DNA from 2 places in the Microbulbifer agarilyticus genome. Region 1 is predicted to be linked to the other one. Evidence: predicted binding sites of a transcription regulator. Region 1 holds the regulator's gene; the other holds the start of a gene.
The links. The regulator FNR, encoded in region 1, switches genes on or off when oxygen is low (the NO sensors DNR and NnrR bind a similar motif). The targets are predictions, from matches to a motif close to TTGATNNNNATCAA.

Region 1 (6,586 bases):
AGCCACTCCATGGTGTTTTTGGCCCCCAGCGGTAACTGCGTATTTAAAGTGTTTCTGGGCCGCGACGCCGAACGCAAGCTGATCCCGGAACAGGTAGAACGATTCAAACAATTGAAGCAGCTGGCAAGCGTCAGCGCTTAACTTTCTCAGGGGAGATACGGATATGACCGAACAAAATAACCAAGTACCCAAAACCGACGATGGCGCTGATCTGGTAGCCGAAGTACGCGACTTTATTGCCACCCGCAAACTGCTGAATCTCGCGAGTCTGGCAGAAGATGGCCAACCGCACGCGAGCACCGCTCCTTTCCTCGCCGCCGATGGCAACTTCTACCTGTACGTGTCCGACCTGTCCGAGCATGCCGCAAACCTGAAAACGAACAGCAAGGCATCCGTCATTTTCAATGCGGACGAAGCCGACACCAAACAGGCCTTCGCCCGTTTGCGTGTCACCTTCAACGTAGCTGCGAGCATGATCGAGCGCGGTGGCGAAGCTTTCCAAAACCGCATCGAGCAGCTGCGCGAAAAATTCGGTCCGGTAATGGATCACCTGAAAGACCTGGAAGACTTCAACCTGTTCGAGTTGAAGCCCAGTGCCGGACGTTACGTAAAAGGTTTTGGCCGCGCCTACGCTCTGGAAGGCCTAGAAAAGCAGGTTGCCCTGCATCTGAAAGATGGCCACAAAGAGAAGAAAAGCGACGCAGCCTGAGACTGAAACGAAACTGCAACGCTATTGCAATCGTCACTTGCTACTTTGGTAACAAATAACCAAAGAGCAATAATTATGACTTCTCGCTTAGGCTTTCTGCTTCCCCTTGCTTTCCTCACCGCCTGCGTCGCTAACCCGGCGCAGCAACCCCTGACCGCCACCGGTACCCTCGTGGAACAAAATGGTAAGTTTTACCTGCAAGGGCCCAACGCGCGCTACCACCTCAATGCCATGCCGCAACTGAATTACGAGCGCTACCTCGGTCATCAGCTGGTCATTCAGGGTGAAATCCCCAGCTATTGTCACCAAGCCTGGGAAGATTCTCAGTTGGGTGGCGACGCAGGTGCAGTAGCCCCCAATCAGGTGGACTGGTCCGACTGCCTGGAGGCCGATAAGGTCAGCCTGCTGACCGCAAACGGTTCACGCCTAGTGTACGATTGGCAAGAAATTGAACTGCGGGATTATCATTTCTAAGCATCCGGAACTGGCGAAAAAACACTCAAAACAGTGCGCTCCGGGCTTTCCGCGGCGCACTACCCCATCCAACCTTCTCCAAACCCCTCCACCACCGCACATCAACTTGATCCATATCAAATCCTATTTTCCGTAGCGGGCAACAATAGCTCCATTGGAACTACGGCATGCGCTATGGAGATGCATGATGCACAAGATCTACCAACAGCTCTGCTGCGATCACAAACAGATGCAGCAATTACTCGATGCATTTGAGGGCTTACTGGAGCAACTCGGCAAGCAGGATAGAGACCCCGCCACCCTGCCACTTATTCTGGAGGCTCTCGACTACTTTTCTGTCTACCCGGACCAGTGGCATCACCCAATCGAAGATCTGGTCTTTGAGCAACTGCTGGGGAAATCAGTGGATGTGCGCGACGTGATCAACAAAACCCTGCGTGAGCACAATCAGATCGCAGATTCGACCCGCAAGATGGGTCAGCTATTTTATGCGGTGGCAAATGACGCGGCGGTAGAAAGGGAGCAGCTATTCAATTCAGCGCAGGAATATATTGTGCTGCAACGAAAACATATGCAGCGGGAGAACGAAATCTTGCTGCCGCTGGTGGCAGATCTGCTAACACCGGAAGATTGGGACTGCATTCAGGAAAAAATTCACCAGCGTCAGAGCGCGCACTTTAACGCTGGAGTGAAGCGACTCTACCAGGCAGTTTACAAAGATGTAGCCAACTCTGTGCCATTGGAGACAACCGCATAAAAGCGATTCGAAGAATCAGTTTTCGTAACTGCAATGGGTGCCCGCCAATTCACTGAGGGCAATAGGATCCAGAATGGTGACGGAGCGCCCTTGCACACGAATCAATTCCTGCTTTTGGAAGCGGGAAAGCAGGCGGCTCACGGTCTCGGCAGTAAGACCCAGATAGTTTGCGATATCAATCCGCTGCATGGAAAGTACAAAATCACTGGCGGAGTAACCACGACGCGAATATCGACTGGAGATGTTCACCAGCAATGCTGCCAGGCGACTGTCCGCCGAGCGTTTACCCAACAGTAACAGCGCTTCATTTTCCTGTTTTAATTCTTCAGAAAAAATACTGTAGATCTGCTTCTGCAAAGCCGGCACTTGCTGAGCGAGCCCTTCCAGTTGCGTAAACGGCAGTACACACACGCTGCTTTCCTCGAGTGCCTCGGCATACCCCGGGTGCATGCCACCACTGTAGGCATCCAAACCGAGCAGCTCACCGGGCAAAGCAAAATGCGTAACCTGGGTATCGCCATCGGCACCAATCACCGCTGACTTGAAGCTGCCGGAACGGATCGCGTACAGGCTGTCGAAGGGGTCGCCGGCACGGAACAGCGTTTCACCAGCGCGCACGACTTTCTTCTTGCGGGTGACCTGTTCCAGGCGCTCAATATCGCCATCGCTTAAACCCACCGGCAGACATAATCGGCGTACGGAGCAATTGCTACAGCTAACAGCAGGAGAAGTTTTTTTCATCGGACTACCGGTTCACCAAACGCGTGTTTGATCCATGTCGTTGTTTGAATTGTATCCATTCACCGCCCCTAAAGCACCCGCGAATAGCGCGCAGCCGTCTCGGTACTATGCAGATAGGAATCAAACGCGGCGGCCGCATTGCGCAGGAACCAGCGCCCACGCTCGGTGACGAAAAGGTCACCCTTCGTCTGCCCCAGTAAACCGTCGTCAAACATCGGCTGTAGACGGGCGAGCTCTGCACCAAAACCGGCTGCGAACGGCAGCCCGGTACGTTGCTCAATCTCGCGTTTGTCGATACTCAGGTGGCACATCAATTCCATGATCAGCCACTGGCGCAGGCGGTCGTCATCGGACAGCTGCCAGCCGCGCGAGATCGCCTCACCGCGCTCACTAATAGCCGCGGCATACTGCTTTAGACTGTGCTGGTTCTGCCAGTAGCCATCCTTGCTGTAGCTGATCGCCGAGGCCCCGAGCCCCACCAACGCATCCGCAGGCATCAGCGTATACCCCTGGAAATTGCGTGCGAGGCGCCCCTCTGCTGCCGCCTGCGAGAGTGCATCCTCCGGGCGCGCAAAATGGTCCATACCGAGGAATACATAACCGGCTTCTGTGAGCCGGCGAGTTGCCGCCAGCTGCATGGCAATTTTTTCGGAGGGCGCGGGCATCAGGTCAGAATCGATCAGGCGCTGGGACTTGAAGCGCTCCGGCAGGTGCGCGTAGTGATATAGCGCAATGCGGTCGGGCGCCAGGTCGAGCACCGCATCCACAGTCTTCTCCAGGCTCGCCACATCCTGCCCGGGCAGGCCATAGATCAGGTCATAGGAGATAGACCCAAAGCCCTTGGCGCGCGCATTTTCAGTCAGCTCACGCACCTGCTCCACACTGCATACCCGGTTAATCGCGCGTTGTACGTCCGGGTTGAAGTCCTGAATACCCAGGCTCAGGCGGTTAAACCCGAGTTCACGCAGGGTATCCAGCGTTTCAATTCCCAGCGTGCGCGGGTCTGCCTCGATGCTGTATTCGACATCGTCATCCGTACGCAGGTCGAAGATGTCTCCGAGTCCCTCCACTAACCGGCGCAGGTCGCCATCGTTAAGGAAGGTAGGCGTACCCCCGCCCAGATGCAGCTGTACCACTGGCGCGCGAGCTACCCGATCGCGGTACCACTGCGCCTCTTTTAGGACATTCTCCAGATAATGCGATGCCAACCCATACTGCTGGGTAATTACCTTGTTACAGGCGCAGAAGTAACAGAGAGAGCGGCAAAATGGGATGTGTACGTAAAGCGACAGCGTTTCTACGTCTTTCAGCGCCTGCCACGGCTGTATCTCGCCATCATCTCGCCCGCCGCCTTGCTTCCCCCCTTCCAAGGCAACAAAGCGGTCGGCGGTGGGGTAGGAGGTATAGCGCGGACATGGGCCCGCGTATCGTGACAGTAACTCCGCCGACAAGAGTTGCTCACGGGCGTGGGGAATACGGCCTTCGCTAACAGCGGCATCGACATGGTTGACCATCTGAGGGGTACCTCTGATCCTGACTTGCGCGGTGGAATGTCAGGCAGCGTACCCCCCGGTCTGCCCCCGACAATTGACCTAGATCAAGCGCCGGGAGCTTTGCTCTCAGTCACCCACCGGGCGCCGGAACAAATTTTGAATAGAAGAGAAGTCCAGCGCGCTGTTGACCGCATCCCCGCCATGCAGCTGATAGAGGTTTTTTGCCAGCGCGCCCAGCGGCGTGGATGAGGCACTCCCCGCTGCGGTATCCATGGCGAGACCCAGATCCTTCAACATTAGTGCGACCGAAAAACCGCCGGTATATTCATGGCTCGCCGGTACCCCCTGCATCACTCCGGGATACGGATTGTACTTTTCCAGAGACCAGTTGCCGCCGGAACTCGCGCACATGATCTCGGAAAGCACCGCGGGATCGAGACCGTTGTCCACCCCCAGTTGTAGCGCTTCGGCGGTACCGATCATATGGATCGCCAGTAGCATGTTGTTGCAGATTTTTGCCACCTGCCCGCTGCCGGCAGGGCCCGCGTGAAATATATTCGCCCCCATGGCCTCAAGTATCGGGCGGGCAGATGCTATGGCCGCTTCCTCCCCGCCACACATAAACGACAACGTGCCGGCCGCAGCTGCGGCAGTACCGCCAGATACCGGTGCGTCCACCGCAGCAATTCCCCTTTCACCTGCAGCGGCAATAACCTGACGCGCGTCGTTGGCGGCAATGGTGGAGCAGTCGATAAGTAGCACTTCCGGGCGCATGGCCTGAATCAAGCCATGCACACCGAGATACAACGCCCGCACCGCTTCGCCACTGGGCAGCATGGACACCACGACATCGGCATGTTCAATTGCCGCCAGCGCGCTATCGGCTTTGACACAACCGTTGGTGACAGCGCTCTCCAATATCGTTTGGGACAGGTCAAACGCAGTTACGCTATAACCCGCTTTGACCAGGTTCGCCGCCATGGGGCCACCCATATTGCCGAGACCAATAAACGCTACTTTTTTCATTCGCATATGTCCTTCATCCGCATACATCCTTTTTCATTATTTTTGCTTTATCCATTACTGCCCTTTCGCCAGGCGAAAGCGTGACCTTCGCACGGAAAAAGTCAGGTTAATTACTTGCAAAGATACGCGGGGTCGCCTGCAAATTCACCTTCTCTACACAGAAAACCAAGCGGCTCCGCATTTCCATTGGCCTTTAGCACTACGCCCCTGTCTAGGGGGATGTCCCCCGTTGTGCCCCAGCACTAATCTGGACGCTGCGGTAAAGGCCGATCGAAGCCCCTGCTGTGTCATATATGCGTCATATATGTGTCACGAAATTCGACGAACAATTCCAACAAAATAATAACGGTACACAGCGATGATCAAACCCATTTGTGGTGGTCGAACCCGACTGCCGGTACTCTCCTGTCTGTTTATCACCCTCTTCTCCGCGCAAGCTTCCGCAGAATGGTATTTTCGTGGCACCCCCAACGGTTGGTCTGCCGATGCCATGACGGCCGTAAGCAGCAACCAGTTTGAAACCTGCCAGAGCTTCGCCTCCGGCGATGCCAATGGCGGACCGCGATTCAAGGTAGACCGCTACGGTGACTGGCAAGAAAACTACCCGACATCCGATTACGGTGTGGCGGCAGGCCAGAGCTACACAATCACCTTCTATAGCGACAGCACATCAATACAGGTCGCGGAAGTTGCCAGTTGCGATGACACCCCCGGTGGTTTCCAGAGCAACCTGCCCAGCCTGTTCTTCCGCGGCACCCCCAATGGCTGGGGTACCTCTGAGCTAACGCTGGTCGACGACAACACCTGGCAGGTGCAGGTCAATTTCGATGGCCAGGCAAACCAGCGCTTCAAGCTCGACGTAAACGGTGACTGGAGCCGGAACTATGGAGACAACGGCGCAGACGGCACGCTCGAGCAGACCGGCGCCGATATCTTTACCGGGGTCACCGGTGAATATCTGCTTACGGTCAACGACGCCAGCCTGACTTACACCTTGGAAAGCGTCGCGTGTAGCAACAATTGTGGCGGAGAGGTACAGACCCTCGGCGCAGTCTACAACGCAGCCGAAACCCGCTTCTCACTCTGGTCCCCGGATCACAGTGATGTGCAGCTGGTACTCGACGGCCAAAGTTACCCGATGGACAAGGCCCCGGACAGTAACGACCTGACCGACGTATATTCGGTTGCCGTCAGCGGCGACTGGAAACTCAAGCCCTATTACTTTGTGGTGAACGGTAATTCCGTGCGCGACCCCTACGGCCGCATGGTGGAACCCAACACCAATAACAACATCGTGATGGATCTGGACAGTACCGATCTACCCGGCGGCTGGTCTGCACGTCCGGTCATGAACGCCCGCGAAGACGCGATTATTTACGAAGTACA
Region 2 (6,586 bases), 2.0 Mb from region 1:
AAGTTGTAGTTTTCACTCTCCTCGCCCTCTTCCTGAACCTCACTGAACTTCAGTTCGCTACCGATACTGAAAGTGCGGTGCTTGGTATGGCGGCGGGAAATGGTGCCGCCGATGGTGACGGACTCGGCGTCGTAGGAGTCACGCTCCTCATTGGACGCTTCGGCCTTGGCTGAGAAGTTCTGGTCGTCGCGGAAAAAACGCGGCACCAGAATTTCGGTCTTGATCGACTGCTTTACCTCGTTGACGCGGGTTTCTACTTCGATCTTTTCCCCGCGGCCAAGGATATTGCGATGCTCCCAGCCGGCGGAAACACCCGCCCCCTCGTCGGAGGTATACCCCACCCCGAGGCGTACGGTGCGGTGTTTGCGCTCGGTCAGCAGGAAGGTGATGTCAACGACACCATCATGGGGTTCCGAGACTTCGGTATTCACCCCAGCGATCAGATTGGTGCGCAACAGGCGCAATTTGGCGGCGTCGAGTTTTGCGCGATTGAAACAATCGCCCGTCGACAATTGCAGGCGCTTGCGCAGGTAGGGCTCATTAATACTAGTGACACCTTCCACATAGAGTTGCCCAATGCGGACCTCTGGGCTGGGCGCCACTCGATACTCCAGCCGCGCGGCGTGCTCGCTGTGGATAACCGTAGCTTTGTAGTCCACGTCCAATTCGAGCAGGCAGGCATTTTCCGATAGGTAGGTTTCAATTTTTTTGACGCCCTCGGTGACCTTCACTGCCTCCAGCGGATCACCGACCTGCAGCCCAACACCGGGAAAGCCGGGTTTGAGCCTCAGGGGCATATCGATTTCCAGCGACTTGATCCGAAATACCTGCCCCGGGACTACCCGGTAAAGAATCTCGCCATTGTCGACCGTCTGTCGAACCCGGCCGTCGTAATAACCGCGGGAGCGCAGTAACTTTTCCAGGGTACCGCGCTCGTAGCGGGCCACATCCTGGGGGTCATCGTATGACTTGAGTACGCTGCTGGATTTACGCTGCTCGTTAAGTTGGTCTTTCAGCCATTCCTGCAGTTTGGCGTTTTCCAGTACACGTACTTTGAATTTGGGAAGACGGTCAAAAAATGGAAGTGCAGCAGAGGGGTGCGGCAACAGAAAAAGCACCGACAACAGAACAACAGAAATGTAGTGAAGAAATGCCGCTCCACGAGCGGGAAGAGAATCGCGCAAGACCAAGTCCGTTTGCCAACCACTCCTACTGCGACGCCGTGAAACGAAAAAAGTTGCCTCCGCTTCGACGGCGCCTGCGGTATTTACCGCTGCTTAACCTGTGAATACCCGTGTGCGTCCTGCACCGGGCGTTGAGCCCTCCCCTTGCAATGCTCTCCAGACACCACCTAATTCATTGTTTAGCGAGCGGGAACAGCCGGGCGCTCTTTTGCCTCAATCAATGGATTGCAATTTTTGATGACCACGCGGCCTTCCAGCAGGTTGCCCTTGGAATACTCACTGAAAATACACTCGTTGGTTTCCGGGTTGTAATTCTCAACCCACAGGTTGTCATCTTTCCAGGTGGCGCCGAGGTGCCGCTGGCCGGATGGCACGCTGATATACATCACGCCGCCGAAACGCTTTACAAACACCTGCTCGAAATGGAAGTAGTAGGCGAGCCAACCCACCAGAAAAATGATGGCTGCGACAATCGCGCCTTTGCTGAGGCTGCCCAGGCGCCCACCGGCAAACAAGCTCAAGACCACCAGTGCGATCACTGCGGCCCAATACAGATAGGTAATCATGCAGATCTTCCGTGAATTTATGGTTTATTAGCGGGGAATCACTACCCCACAGGGTAGCGCAGTTTGGCGGATCAGACATGCCCGGGGCAAGCCCCAGCCCTGTAACTCAGCGCAGAAATGGAATGGCGATCGCGGAGGGGGTACCCCTATGAAGCCGTGGCACATGGTGGCGGGAGAATTCGCTGCTCAAATGGGTTATTGCAGGGATTTGTTGTGATATCTGTCCGGGCGCGCATTAAAACCCAGAACCTGCGGGGCGGTTGATCCAAATCAAGTGCGCTCCTGGGCGCCTGCATACACTGGAACCAATCAAGAGTGCAGCAATGCAATAGGAGTAGAAAATGGACGCACTGATCGACCTGTTCACCAGCTTTTCTGGCCTACTGAGCCTCGGCATCATCGGTTTTGTGTGCCTGATGGGCGCTTACTTCACCCGTATGGCGTTGCGCAAGATGGATCAGGAACTCGCGCAGCAGGCGGAACAGCAAGCAGCCTGATCCCATACCTGCCTGCGCAAGACCAGCAAAAAAATGCCGGGCCAATATCCTTTAGCCCGGCAATGTGCTGTTTGAAATTCGGCTAACGGAGAGCGCGCTCTATAGCGCCCTCCCGTGTTCGCTTATCTCGCGGATCTCACTTACTCGCCGGCGAGTGCCTCAAGATCTTCGTAAAGTTTGAGTGCTTCCGGGTTCGCCAGCGCTTCCTGATTTTTTACCGGCTTGCCGTGTACCACGTTGCGCACCGCCAGTTCGACAATCTTGCCGCTAATCGTACGCGGGATATCCGCCACCTGAATCACCTTCGCCGGCACATGGCGCGGGGTGGTATTAGCGCGGATGGTGGTACGGATTTTCTGGATCAGTTCGTCATCCAGCGTGAGCCCTTCACGCAGTACCACGAACAACACCACCCGCACATCGTCACGCCACTCCTGGCCAATACAGATGCTATCCAGCAGCTCCTCGACCTTTTCCACCTGACGGTAGATTTCCGCGGTGCCGATACGCACGCCACCGGGGTTCAGCACCGCATCGGAACGCCCGTAAATGATCACGCCGCCGTGCTCGGTGATTTCTGCATAGTCACCGTGGGCCCAGACACCCGGCCAGCTATCAAAGTAAGCACCGTGGTACTTGCTGCCATCCGGGTCGTTCCAGAAGCCAATCGGCATACAGGGGAAAGACGTCGCACACACCAGCTCACCCTTTTCCTCCAGCACCGGCTTGCCGTCGTCACTCCACACCTGTACCGCCATACCCAGGCCGCGGCATTGCAGCTCCCCCGGATAAACCGGCAGCGTCGGGTTGCCCAGCGCAAAACAGGAAATGATATCGGTGCCGCCAGAGATCGAACTCAGGCACAAGTCGGGTTTAATGTCGCGATACACGTAGCGGAAGCCTTCGTGGGCCAGTGGTGAGCCGGTCGACAACACCGCGCGCAGGCGCTCCAGCTTGTGGCTCTCGCGGGGCTTGCACCCGGCCTTCTCCAGTGCGGCAATATATTTGGCGCTGGTGCCAAACACACTGATGCTTTCTTCATCGGCCATGTCCCACAGGCACTCGGCCGCCGGGTAGAACGGCGAGCCATCGTAGAGCACCAGAGTTGCGCCACAAGCCAGTCCGCTAATCAGCCAATTCCACATCATCCAACCACAGGTAGTGAAGTAGAACAGGGAATCGTTGCGGGAAATATCGGTGTGTAGGCGATGCTCTTTAATGTGTTGCAGCAGTGTGCCGCCCACCCCGTGCACAATACATTTGGGTACACCGGTGGTACCGGAGGAGTACATGATGTACAGCGGGTGATTAAATTCGGTCTGCTCAAAAGTGAGCGGTCGCGCCGGCGCATTTTCCACAAATGCACGCAGGCTCACCGCGCGATCCAGCCCCGCGATATCAGTTTCCGTCTGCTCTGGCGAGCGCGCCACCGGCACCACGACCAGCTGCTGGATCGACTCGATCTGGTCAACGATCTGCTCAAGGCGCGGCAGCGAGTCGATGGTTTTGCCGTTGTAGAAATAGCCCTCGCAGGCAAACAGTACCTTAGGGCCCACCTGACCGAAGCGATCCAGCACACCATTAATACCAAAGTCCGGTGAGCACGAGGTCCAGACAGCGCCCAGGCTGGTGGTGGCGAGCATGGCCACTGCGGTATCAATAATATTCGGCATAAAGCCGGCAACACGGTCGCCCTTGCCCACACCCGCATTGGCCAGCGCCGCAGCCAGCTTCTCCACCTCGGCAAACAGCTCGCCGTAGCTGAGTTCTCGGCGACGACCATTTTCCAGCCGCTCAACCAGCGCCGCCTTGTCGTCGCGGAAGCGCAGCAGGTTTTCGGCAAAGTTCAGACGCGCGTCGGGGAACCATTCCGCACCGGGCATGGTGTCTTTACCCAGGACACGCTCGCCGCGCTCACTGGCGATCACCTCGCCAAAGTCCCACAGCTGGTTCCAGAAGGCTTCGCGGTTATCCACAGACCACTGATGCAGGGCGTGGTAATCCGGCAGCGACTGCTGATGTAGTTCATTTACCTGACGGCGAAACTGGTCCATCTGCGTAGCGGCGATCGCTTCCGCAGTGGGCTGCCAAAGGGGTTGCACGGGATTACTCATTGCGGCGGTTTCTCTCGTTGTTCTATTCCGACGTTCTGCTTCACCCTTATCCACAGTTGTGGGGTCAGGGCCTTAATACGGGGCCGAGTTACGGGGCCAAAATACGGGGTTAGGTCACAGGGCTGCTGCGGAGTTCGTTCGCAGTTTCAGCGCCCGTATGAATGGTTGACCATTATTCGCGGTCTCGCCATGTGCACAATCATGCCTTGGTCTAACACTTTAAACTAATTTAAACTTATTAATATTTATTAAGTTTTACTTATATTTAAACCGAACCTCAAATTACCCATGAGCACCACCATCAAGCAGCTAAGGGCCTTCGTGGCCGTGGCCAAAACCCACAGCCTGGCCGAGGCCAGCGCCCAGCTGCACGTGTCGCAACCGGCGATTTCCATTGCCATCCGCAGCCTCGAGGAATCCCTCGGTGGCGCACTGTTCAGCCGCGATGGCCGCCAGCTGGCACTCACACCCGAAGGCGCTGCCTTTGTGGAGCGCGCACAGCAGCTACTGCACAACTGGGATAACACTCTGGATGCCGCGCAGCAACGTTTTCGCTTGCAGCAGGGGCAGCTGTCCATTGCCGCCATCCCCGCATTCGCCCTGAACCAATTGCCGGGGCTGCTCAAGGAATTTCATCAGCGCTACCCGGATATCAATATTGTGCTGGAAGACATTGTGATGGAGCGTGTAGTGAGCGCGGTGCAGGAGGGGCGTGCGGAGCTGGGGTTCAGCTTCCGCCCGGAGGACTTGGGCAACCTGACCTTCACCGCGCTCGGGGACGATCGCTTTGTCGCGGTACTACCGCAAGGCCACCCACTGCAAGGCAAGAAGCTGGTGCACTGGCGGGATCTGGCGCAAGAGCCCTTCATTGCAATGAACCGGGGATCGGCGGTGCGGCGCTGGACAGATAGCGCCTTCTCCCAATGTGGCAAGCCCGATGATACGAGCCCTCGACTGCTGTGTGAGGCCTATCAGCTCAGCACCATCGGTCGCTTGGTACAAAGTGGACTGGGCGTCAGTGCAGCGCCCAGTTTATGTGTCGAGCAAATGCAGGCTTATGGGCTTATTTGCAAACCACTGGCAGATCCCATCGTAAGCCAGCCAGTGGGCATTCTCGCGCGAGAATTCGGCGCTCTGTCTGCGCCGGCCCAGGCGTTTGTGTCCGTCGCGTTAGACAATAACCCAGGTGCGCGCGCGAACTAAGCGACGCAAGTCCAACAGCAAGTCCCACACCGTAATCGCGATGACAACGCCGACCGCTACCTGCCAGGCACCCTGGCTCGGCTGCCAGAACTCACCGCTTTGCCACTCGACAGAAAACGGCACGGGATTACTGAGGAGGACGCCCAGCAACACTAACCAATAGCTGTGTAGTGCCGCATCCACAATCAAGCGCGAGCGCGTCCAGAAGGGCGAAAGCAGTTTGAACAGTGACATCAATACACTTCCACCCAGCGCTACATTGAGCCAGGGTAGCAGCGACGCCAACAGCGGAGAAAATACCAGCGAAGATGCCCATTCAGAGCCTGCAGACAACCAGATATCATTCAGCCAGGCGATTGCCAGCAGGGTTACAATAAATTCGAATGCTGTATCAAAACGTTTAATCCGGCGGCCACTGTCCACCACCTTCGACATGGAGCGCGGATTCCAGTTATCAAACACGCGGCGATAACCGAAGCCCTCACCGATCAGGTAAAACACCAAAGTAATCCAGGCGAACGAGTGAATCCCGCTTTCATACAAACTGGCAAACCAGCGAATGGTGGCGGACAGCAGGTTCGGGTTTTCATCCACGTACAGCGATGCCACGACACCAATAGCGGAAGCAGCTGCAATGAACAGTAACACCCATTTCAACACCTGCAGATACAGAGGGAACAGTGGTTCACTGATCAGGGCCCGACGCGGCTGGTAGGCCGCCGCCACCGACATGGGGTGCCCCTTTTGCTTCAATAAATCGAGGATATCCTGCTCACCGGGCTCTCGCGCCAGCGAAGCCTGCAGCTCATCCCGCTGATCCTGCAAGTCTGATAGCAGTTCGTTTCCAACATCCTCGCGCAGTCGCGCCGGCAAATAAATGCGGACATTATCGACATAGCGCTGTAACCAATCGACCTGATTCGTCATCGACTTTTTCTCCTAGGTCAGTGTTCTTCTGCGAGATGCCCGATCACTTGATCGAGGCTTTGCCACTCGTCACGCATTGCGGCCAGAGCAACCTC

Region 2: the regulator FNR is predicted to act here: its motif matches at 2,011-2,024, upstream of Mag101_RS12190 (DUF3149 domain-containing protein).

The regions. Positions count from the first base shown of each region.
Region 1 covers NZ_CP019650.1:704,291-710,876, reverse strand. The annotation lists gene hutX (heme utilization cystosolic carrier protein HutX) at 1-141, shown strand, start outside; gene Mag101_RS02925 (pyridoxamine 5'-phosphate oxidase family protein) at 164-709, shown strand; gene Mag101_RS02920 (hypothetical protein) at 785-1,183, shown strand; gene Mag101_RS02915 (hemerythrin domain-containing protein) at 1,371-1,940, shown strand; gene fnr (fumarate/nitrate reduction transcriptional regulator Fnr) at 1,956-2,618, opposite strand; gene hemN (oxygen-independent coproporphyrinogen III oxidase) at 2,750-4,195, opposite strand; gene mmsB (3-hydroxyisobutyrate dehydrogenase) at 4,301-5,200, opposite strand; gene Mag101_RS02895 (alpha-amylase family glycosyl hydrolase) at 5,559-6,586, shown strand, end outside.
Region 2 covers NZ_CP019650.1:2,929,196-2,935,781, forward strand. The annotation lists gene Mag101_RS12180 (autotransporter assembly complex protein TamA) at 1-1,184, opposite strand, end outside; gene Mag101_RS12185 (hypothetical protein) at 1,364-1,750, opposite strand; gene Mag101_RS12190 (DUF3149 domain-containing protein) at 2,092-2,247, shown strand; gene Mag101_RS12195 (acetoacetate--CoA ligase) at 2,388-4,361, opposite strand; gene Mag101_RS12200 (LysR family transcriptional regulator) at 4,650-5,564, shown strand; gene Mag101_RS12205 (hypothetical protein) at 5,532-6,491, opposite strand; gene Mag101_RS12210 (PadR family transcriptional regulator) at 6,509-6,586, opposite strand, start outside.